3 regions of the Clostridium sp. CTA-19 genome follow, and region 2 is predicted to be linked to each of the others. Evidence: riboswitches for the same ligand, from Rfam matches in the RefSeq annotation. Region 2 holds a riboswitch; each other region holds the start of a gene.

What was found. A riboswitch is a leader RNA that binds a small molecule or an ion and turns the genes downstream of it on or off. The one in region 2 is predicted to bind magnesium.
Region 1: linked by a shared signal. The riboswitch ahead of mgtE (magnesium transporter) and the one ahead of mgtA (magnesium-translocating P-type ATPase) in region 2 are both predicted to bind magnesium.
Region 3: linked by a shared signal. The riboswitch ahead of mgtE (magnesium transporter) and the one ahead of mgtA (magnesium-translocating P-type ATPase) in region 2 are both predicted to bind magnesium.

The regions. Positions count from the first base shown of each region.
Region 1 is NZ_BAAABH010000052.1:11,466-14,763, forward strand. It holds gene ACYUE0_RS17020 (MFS transporter) at 1-315, shown strand, start outside; gene ACYUE0_RS17025 (GNAT family N-acetyltransferase) at 330-1,268, shown strand; M-box (ykoK) riboswitch at 1,326-1,491, shown strand; gene mgtE (magnesium transporter) at 1,761-3,098, shown strand.
Region 2 is NZ_BAAABH010000045.1:6,497-9,794, forward strand. It holds gene ACYUE0_RS16440 (response regulator transcription factor) at 1-108, opposite strand, end outside; gene ACYUE0_RS16445 (class I SAM-dependent methyltransferase) at 497-1,237, shown strand; M-box (ykoK) riboswitch at 1,536-1,696, shown strand; gene mgtA (magnesium-translocating P-type ATPase) at 2,091-3,298, shown strand, end outside.
Region 3 is NZ_BAAABH010000007.1:57,938-61,235, forward strand. It holds gene ACYUE0_RS05635 (metal-dependent hydrolase family protein) at 105-1,343, shown strand; M-box (ykoK) riboswitch at 1,546-1,708, shown strand; gene mgtE (magnesium transporter) at 1,911-3,257, shown strand; gene ACYUE0_RS05645 (ATP-binding protein) at 3,298-3,298, opposite strand, start outside.

The sequences.
Region 1 (3,298 bases), on a different contig from region 2:
TTAGTTTTATATACTAGCAGTTTAATACTAGGTGAGAGAGGCATGTTTTTAATTTGTATATCAGGATTATTTTTTGCTATTACATTTCCAACTGTGGTAAGTACTATTGGTAATACCTTTAAAGAAAATGCTATATATATGTCTGGAATAATAATTACAACTTCAAGTACTATCAATATGTTACTAAATAAATTTATAGGAAATCTTAGTGATGTTATAGGTACTGAAAAAGCATTTTATTTAATACCAATTAGTTTAGTAATTTCCATAGCATTCTTGATTTTGACTTATAGAAATACAAAAACTTTAGTTTGAGGTAGGGATTTATGATGAATAAAAGTGCTTTAGTTGATTTGGTTGTAGCAAAAGGTAGAAATAAAGAATATACAATAAAAGATAGATTAGGAATAACAATTGGCAGAATATATATAATTGAAATTGATGAAGTTAATAAAAATTGTTTGTTTAGGCTAAAATTTTATAAAGAAAATAATAGCTATGAGTATATGTTAGATACTTTAAAGATTATGTTAAACATCTTATTTAATAATCATAAGGTAAATAAGGTAAATGTCTTATGTAGTGAAGAACTAGATACTAATGCATTTACAAATATAGGTTTTGAACTTGAAGGAATATTACAAGATAATATTATAAATAATTGTAATAAGTATGAATATGAACTTTTATTTGGTATAACAGAAAGTATGTATAAATCTCATTATATTAATTTAGGAACAAATTTAAAAGGTGTAAATATAAAATTAAAGGTATTAACTCCACAAGAAAGTAATGATTTATTAAATTATTATATAAGGAATAGGAAGTTTTTAACGCCTTTTGAACCATATAGAGATGAGGGATTCTACACTATAGAAAGTCAAAAACAAAGTTTGATAGAAAGTTACAAACAATTTATAAAAGGCGAATCAGCTCATTTTGGAATATATCTAAAAAATAAATTTATAGGAAGAATAAGAATTAACAATATTGTTATGGGTGTTTTTAAAAATGCATTTATAGGATATTCAATTGATGAAGAATACCAAGGAAAGGGTTATATGAAAGAGGCTGTAAGGCTTGCTATTGGATTTGCTTTTAAAGAACTAGGATTACATAGAATTGAAGCAAGTACAATGATAACAAATGAAAAATCGCAAGGTGTATTAAAGGCATGTGGTTTTGAGGAACTTGGTGTAAGTAAAAATTATCTATATATAAATGGAAAATGGCAAGATCATAAAATCTTCTACAAAAACAATAGGTAAGGGTTTACTTTAGTTATTGATAATAGTATCATTAAATTATATAACAAAATTAAAAATTAATTATCTTGTTAGGTGAGGTTACTGTATGAAAATACGCCACTGCCCAGAAATGTCCAGAGACGCCAATGGGTTAGCAGATACTATCGAATTAAGGTTTTATCTAATGTGGCTGAGAAGAACTCTACGTCTTACAGAGCTAAAACTCAACGTATTAAGGAAAATTAGATTTTAGAATTTTAAATATAGCTTTATTTTGATTTTAAATCTCTCTACTTAATAGGTTGAGGGATTTTTATTTTGTTTTAAAAATAAATTTTAGGAGGTGACTGCCATGGATGATGGAGCCAGTAGTTTTATTATAGGCAAATTGGTAATGGCTGCTATTCATGCAGTTACTAATAAATATATAAACAATTATAATATACTATTTAAAAGTTTATAATATATAGGTAAATAGTGTGAATAGCAGTACCTAAATAGGAGGTATTGCAAATGGAATTCAAAAAAATAGTAGAGCTAATAAGAAAAAATAAATTTGTTGAAGCGAAACATTTATTACAGAATGAAAATCCAGCAGATATAGCACAATTATTAGAAGAGTTAGATAGTGAAACTATGCTAATAGCATTTAGAATTTTATCTAAAGATTTAGCAGCAGAAGTATTTTCTTATATGAATAAAGAGGATATTCATTATATTATAGAAGCAATAAACGATGATGAACTTAGAATTATAATGGATAGGATTTTTTTAGATGATACTATAGATATTTTAGAAGAACTGCCTTCAAATGTTGTAAGTAGGGTTTTAAAAAACACTAAAGAAGGAAAGAGAAAACAAATTAATTCCTTTTTAAATTATCCTGAAAATTCAGCAGGAAGTATAATGACCATAGAGTATATGAGTCTAAAGAAAAAGATGACAGTAGAAGAGGCTATATCACATATAAAGAAAAATGGAATAGATAAAGAAACTATAGATACTTGTTATATAATTGATAAAGATAGAAAGTTACAAGGTGTTTTATCTATTAGACAGTTGATATTGAATGATGACTATACGCAAATAGAAGACATTATGAAAAGCAATGTGATTTATTGCAATACGCTAGAGGATCAGGAAGATGTTGCTGATAAGTTTAAAAAATATGACTTTACAGCAATGCCAGTAGTAGATAACGAAAAAAGATTAGTAGGAATAATTACGATAGATGATATAGTTGACATAATAGAACAGGAGAATACAGAAGATATTCAAAAAATGGCAGCTATGGAGCCATCAGAAGAAGAATATTTAGAAACTGGTGTTTTTAAACTAGCAAAAAATAGAATTATATGGCTGTTAATTCTTATGATTTCAGCTACATTTACAGGAGCTATAATACAAAAATATGATGATGTATTGCAATCAGTTGTAATTTTAGCAGCATTTATCCCTATGCTTATGGATACAGGTGGAAATGCAGGTTCTCAATCATCCACACTTATAATAAGAGGTTTAGCATTAGGTCAAATAGAAATGGGAGACGTTTTAAAAGTAATTTGGAAAGAAATTAGAGTTAGTTTAATAGTTGGTGTAATTTTATCCATTGTTAACTTCTTTAGAATATATTATTTACAAAAGGTTGGGTTAGCTATTTCAGCAACAGTTAGTATAACATTATTTTTTACTATTGTTATAGCAAAGGTAGTAGGTTGTGTATTACCAATAGTAGCAAAAAAATTAAAATTAGATCCAGCTATAATGGCTAGTCCATTAATAACAACAATAGTAGATGCATTATCATTAATTATTTATTTTGGAGTGGCTACTTTGTTACTAGGAATCTAAAGGTATATAGGTCATTTAACAATAGTATTTTATCCTATTGTTAAATGGCTTTTTTTAATACTTTAATCATAGAAAATAGTGAGAAAGTAATGAATATTTAAAATAAAAAAGGTATTTTTTATAAAAACAGTTATTTTTTATGAATACTGTACCAGGAGTGTCGATAAATGAATAATAGAGCATATGTAAAGTAAAATAAG
Region 2 (3,298 bases):
TCCATTATTGGCTTTTAAAATATCATATCCTTCATTCTTTAAATAAAAGCTAACTAAATCTAATATTTCTTTATCATCATCTACTATAAGAATTTTTTCACTACTCATAAATTACCCCTATTCTCTTTATAAATTTTTCATATTTATCAAATAAGAAAACTTAAATTAATATTTTATCAATAACTAACAGATTTTTTTAGTTAAAAGTTAAGAGTGAATAGTTAACAGTTGAGGTTATTACTATTCGTCTTGCTCCTAGTGATTCTTAACTAACTATAGTTGTGCTTATTTTTTCTTAACTGATAACAAAAATTTGATGTATAAATTTAAATTTGAGCTTGTTTCTCTATATAATTATAACATTTACACAAATTAATATAATCTTTTAATTTAGCCATTTTTATATAGAAGGTAGACTATAGTAATTTAGCAATATTGGAACAGTTTTCTCACTTTAAAATTGTTATACTTAGAAAAAAGTTTAGGAGGAAAATTTATGATAAATTATTATGGTAACTTATGTACAGAAATGTATGAGATTTTACACGAAAAAGCTCCAGAAGATGAACTAGCTTTTTATCTTTCATATGCAACATCAAAAATGAAAATTTTTGAACCTTTATGTGGTAGTGGAAGATTTTTAATACCCTTTTATGAAAGTGGATTTAATATTAAAGGACTTGACCTATCTAAAGAAATGTTAAGTAAGCTGACTGAAAAATTACCAGAAGCTCAAGTTACTAATGTATCCCTTGAAAGTTATAATCCTAAAGAACAGTTTGATTATATTTTTATATCCTCTGGTTCCGTATCTTTATTCACTGATATGAATATATGCAAATCTATTCTACAAAAGATATATACATTACTGAAAAAAGGTGGCAAATTTGTATTTGCTGTTGATACAGTAGCCAATAAAGGCCAGAATGAAGATGAATATAAAATTATTGAAAAAGTCAAAACAAGAAATGGACTTGATTTGGTGTTAAAAACTAAAAATATTTATAACCCAACAAATAAAATTCTCTATTCTCCTAGTATTTATGAATTAAGAGATAAGGAAAAAATTATTAAAGCTGAATCAATGGATTTTCAAATAAGATTATATGAATTAGGAGAATTGGAAGAGATTTTATATAAAATAGGTTTTAGTGAAATAAAAGTATATTCTTCTTTTTCTAAAAAAATAGCAAAAGATAATAACGCTGAAATGTTTTTATATGAATGCCAAGTATAACAATAAAAAGGAAGCATTAGATATGTGCTTCCTTTTTATTGTCAGTTTAAAATACTAAATACAACTATAGTTAGTTAAAAGTTATAAATAAAACTTAAAATCAATTTCTTAAAATATTTTTTAATTTTTTCTGAACAAATTTCGACTTTATTCGAGCTTGTTCTTTGTGTGTTTTGCTATAATTAAAACATTTACATAGTCCAATATAATTTCTTCATATAATCATTTTTATTAATTTGTTTAAAAAAAATTCAATTGACATATTCAACAAACATAGCTATACTTTTCATGTAAATGAATATCGCCTCGGTAGGGGAGGTTACTACAAGGATACGGGTTGCTGCCGTAAAAGGATGGAAACATTCTGAACTGGTTAGCAGGTTTTGCCGAACAAAGAAGGCTTAACTTAACGCAACTTCATCGCCTTGCAGAGCCAAAACTTGAACGAGAATGTATTGTTATATGCCTTCGTCACGTTCAAGTTGACGAAGTTTTTTTACGTTATTTTAAAAATATTGGAGGTGAAAAAGAATGGAAGTAGACGGTAGTAGTTTAGACGGTGAAGATACGCATATTTATGACAAAAATTTAATATATTATTTAGTCACATCCAGTCTTTTAAACTGATTATAATGTGACTCCATCTTATAAAAATTCACGTTTAAAATAAATGCAATTAATAGAATCATATCTATACCATCTTCACTGTTTCTTTACTAATATCAATTCACAAGTATTATAAATAAAAAAATAGTAAAACTATATATAGAAATAATAAATTAGGGTTTTTAAAAATGCACTTATTAACCTTTAGTTGTTTATTGTCTTTTTTAAGAATTCGGAGGTGTGAATTATGATAAAAAAAAGAAAAGTGAACACTCAAAGCAAAGCAAATTATTCTACAAATAAACTTTTTAATTTTAGCAAAATGGATTTAGATAAAGTTTATAAAGAGTTGAATACAGAAGTTAATGGACTATCCAAAGAAGAGGTAGAAAAAAGAGCTGAAATATATGGACTAAATGAACTTGCCCATGAAAAACCATCACCATGGTATATTCAATTACTTAAAGCCTTTATCAATCCTTTTATTTTAGTTTTAATAGCACTTGCTATAGTGTCCTTAATCACAGATGTTATATTAGTCTCTCCAGCAGAGAAAAACTTTACAACTGTAGCTGTTATAACAATAATGGTAACGCTAAGTGGTCTTTTACAATTTTTTCAAGAATTTAAATCAGGAAAAGCTGCACAGCAGTTAAAAGCATTAGTTAAAACAACTGCTGCTATATGTAGAAAAGAATCTGGGGTTAAAGAAATAAACATGGCAGACATTGTACCGGGAGATATAGTATATCTTGCCGCTGGAGACATGATTCCTGCTGATGTAAGAATAATAAGTAGTAAGGATTTATTCATTAGCCAATCTTCCTTAACTGGTGAATCAGAGCCAGTAGAAAAATATTCAACATTAAAAAATGACACTAAAGATTTAACTGTCACAGATCTTGATAATATATGTTTATTAGGTACTAATATAATAAGTGGAAGTGCTACAGCTGTGGTTATAGCTACTGGAAATAACACTTATTTAGGTTCAATGGCATTAACTTTAGTTGGCACTAAAACTCAAACTAGTTTTGAAAAAGGAGTAAACAGTGTAAGCGCACTACTTATAAAATTTATGCTTATAATGGTTCCTGTAGTATTTTTAATAAATGGAATTACAAAAGGTGACTGGTTAGAAGCACTAATTTTTGCAATATCAATTGCTGTAGGTCTTACTCCTGAGATGCTACCAATGATTGTAACAACAAACCTTGCAAAAGGTGCTGTTGTAATGGCAAAGCATAAAACTGTAGTTAAAAAACTTGATGCAATACAAAACTTCGGTGCAATGGACGTATTATGTACTGATAAAACAGGTACTTTAACTTGCGATAAAATAGTTGTTGAAAGACACTTAAATATCCACGGTGAAGAAGATTTAAGAGTTTTAAGACATGGATATCTAAACAGTTTTTATCAAACAGGCTTACGTAATTTAATGGATGTTGCAAT
Region 3 (3,298 bases), on a different contig from region 2:
TATGCCTAATGAAATTTAAAAAATTTGCATAGGTTTAAACAATTTTAATATTAATAAATTTAAAACATCCGAGGGTAAACCTATACAATTTAGGGGGGATTTTTATGAGTAAAATTGCATTTGTTGGCGGATTGCTAATAGATGGAACAGGAAAAGATTCAATAGAAAATTCACTAGTACTTGTTGAAGACAAGAAAATCGTTTATGCTGGAGAAATGAAAACGATTGAGGATGATTATGAGAAAGTAGAGATAATTGGCAAGACTATTATGCCAGGATTAATAGATAGTCATCTTCACTTTAGTGGAAACTTAACTGATAATGATAGTGATTGGGTACTTGAGCCACCTATACAAAAAACAATAGTAGCAGTTGCTCAAGCACGTGAAGCATTGGAACACGGATTAACATCTGTAGGAGAAATTTCACGTTCAGGAATACATATTCGTAATATGATAGAGGAAGGTATAATACCAGGACCACGTGTTGTAACTACAGGATTAGGATTTTGTAGAACAGCAGGACATGGTGATTCACATAGATTACCGTTAGACTACAATAACGATTCTCATCCTTGGGCAGAACGTATCGATGGACCATGGGAACTTCGTAAGGCTATAAGAAGAAGATTACGTGAAAATCCAGATGCAATTAAGATATGGTCAACAGGTGGAGGCATATGGAGATTAGATGCTAAAGCGGATTCACACTATTGTATGGAAGAAATACAAGCTGTTGTTGATGAATGTAAAATGGTAGGATTACCAGTTTGGTCACATGCAGAAGGATATGAGGGAGCATTAAATTCTTGTAAAGCAGGAGTTTCTGCAATTATACATGGACAAGAATTAAATGAGGAATGTCTTGAGATAATGAAAGAAAAGGATATAACTTTCTGTCCAACTCTTCAATTTTTCTTTGAGTGGTTTACAGTATATGAACCACCATATAGACCAATACATGATAAATATCCAGGTGCAACAATTGCAGAAAAAGAATTAAATCGTATAATAGATAATCTTCAAAATGCAAATAAAAAAGGTATTAGAATTACAGTAGGTTCAGATTCGTTTTGTAGTAGTTTAACTCCATATGGTAAATATGCAATAACTGAAATGTATGCATTAAATAAAGCAGGTCTAACATCAATGGAAACAATAATGGCTGCTACCAAAAATGGAGCTGAAATGCTTAGAATAGATAAAGTAACAGGAACATTAGAAGAAGGAAAATTTGCTGATATTCTTGTAATAAATGGGAATCCATTAGAAGATATAAAAAATATATCCGTAGATAAAATGGACGTAATAATGAAAGAAGGAACTTTTGTTAAAGGAAAATAATTAATTATTTAAAAAGGGTATTCAAAATTTATTTTGAATATCCTTTTCTGTTATTTAGTTGTGTTTTTGATTTAATTTATTAATGAAAATTTTATTATAAATTTAGAGAAACAATAGTATGAGGAATTTATACGTTGATTCAAAAATGTAAAATTTGATTTGACATGTATTATTTAAAGGAATAATATTATATGTGGAAGAAAAATTGAATTGTTAGGTGAGGCTCCTATAAAGACACATGCTACTGCCCAGAAAAATCGAGAGATTCCAATGGGTTAGCAGGAATTATCGCAAAGGTAATTTTTAATGTAGCTGACTACAAGTCTAAGCTTTATAGTGCTAAAGCTCTACAACTAAAAGATACTAGATTTTTTAGCAAGGAGCTGGAAGGTCTTTTTTGTTGTTTTTAATGATATTTGATATCTTTTTATAAATTTTGGAGGTGATATAAATGGACAGCGACCCTTATAGTAGGTGCAATTTTACAAGTAAATATATAGGAGTAGCTTTGAATTCATTTATACACTTTTTATTCCAAGGCTTCTCTTAATTTAAAGGAGGAGTTTGATGAAACTTGAAATGGACAGAGAAGAATTAAAAAGGTTATTACTTTACGGTTCACAAAAGGGAATAGATGAAATAATAGAGGATATACATCCAGCAGACATATTAGATGTACTACATGAAATAGAGGCTGTAGATGTAATCAAAATACTTCATAGAATACCAGAATGGTTAATCGCAGAAGTCATAGACGAAGAAGATGATGAAGAAAAATATGCACTTTTGGTGAATTTTTCCGAGAAAAAGCAAAAAAATATATTAAAAGAAATGTCATCTGATGAAATCGCAGACTTGCTAGGTAGCTTAGATGAAATTGAATCTAAGAGAATTTTAGATAACATGCCAGTTGAAGAAGCTGAAGATGTTAAACAATTGCTTACTTATGCGCCAGATACAGCTGGTGGTATAATGGCAACAGAATATATTTCAATTAAAGAAAATATGACTGTGAAAGAAACATTAAAATATCTTCAAAAAGTTGCTCCAAATGCAGAAAGTGCATATTATCTGTATGTTGTAGATGAAGATGAAAAGTTAAAGGGTGTTGTATCATTAAGAGAAATAGTTGTAAGTCCTTTTGATACAATAATTATTGATGTTTTAAATAGCAACGTTATAAGTGTTCATCATGACATGGACCAGGAAGAAGTTGCACATAGATTTGAAAAATATGGGTTTTTAACAATGCCTGTTATAAATGATGAAGAGCAGATGTTAGGTATTGTAACCGTTGATGATATAATAGATGTTTTAAGAGATGAAACAACTGAGGATATACATCGTCTAGGTGGAGTAGGTGAAAGCGAAAAGGTTAATGGAACACTTTTTGAATCTGTAAGAAGTAGGCTCCCATGGTTATTTGTTAATTTACTTACTGCTATGTTAGCTTCAGCAACAGTAAGTATGTTTGAAGGAACTATAAGTAAAGTTGTTATATTAGCTACATTTATGCCAATAGTTGCAGGAATGGGTGGAAATGCAGGAACGCAGACATTAACAATAGTTGTTAGAGGATTAGCCTTAGGGGAATTAAATTTTGAAAATGCTAAAAAGATTTTCTTTAAAGAAATAGGTGTAGGTTTAACTAATGGACTTTCAGTTGGGATATGTATTTCTATAATAGGTGGATTATGGTCTGGAAAACCTGTATTTGGATTAGTTATTGGACTGGCTATGATTTTAAATATGACAGTAGCTACGACAGCAGGATTTTTAGTTCCATTGACACTTAAAAAATTAAAAATAGATCCAGCATTAGCATCAGCAGTTTTTGTAACAACAGCTACTGATGTTTTAGGATTTTTCTTTTTCTTAGGATTAGCAACAGTATTTATACAATATTTAATATAAGAGAAAAGAAGCTCTTTAATTATTTTGAGCTTCTTTTCTCT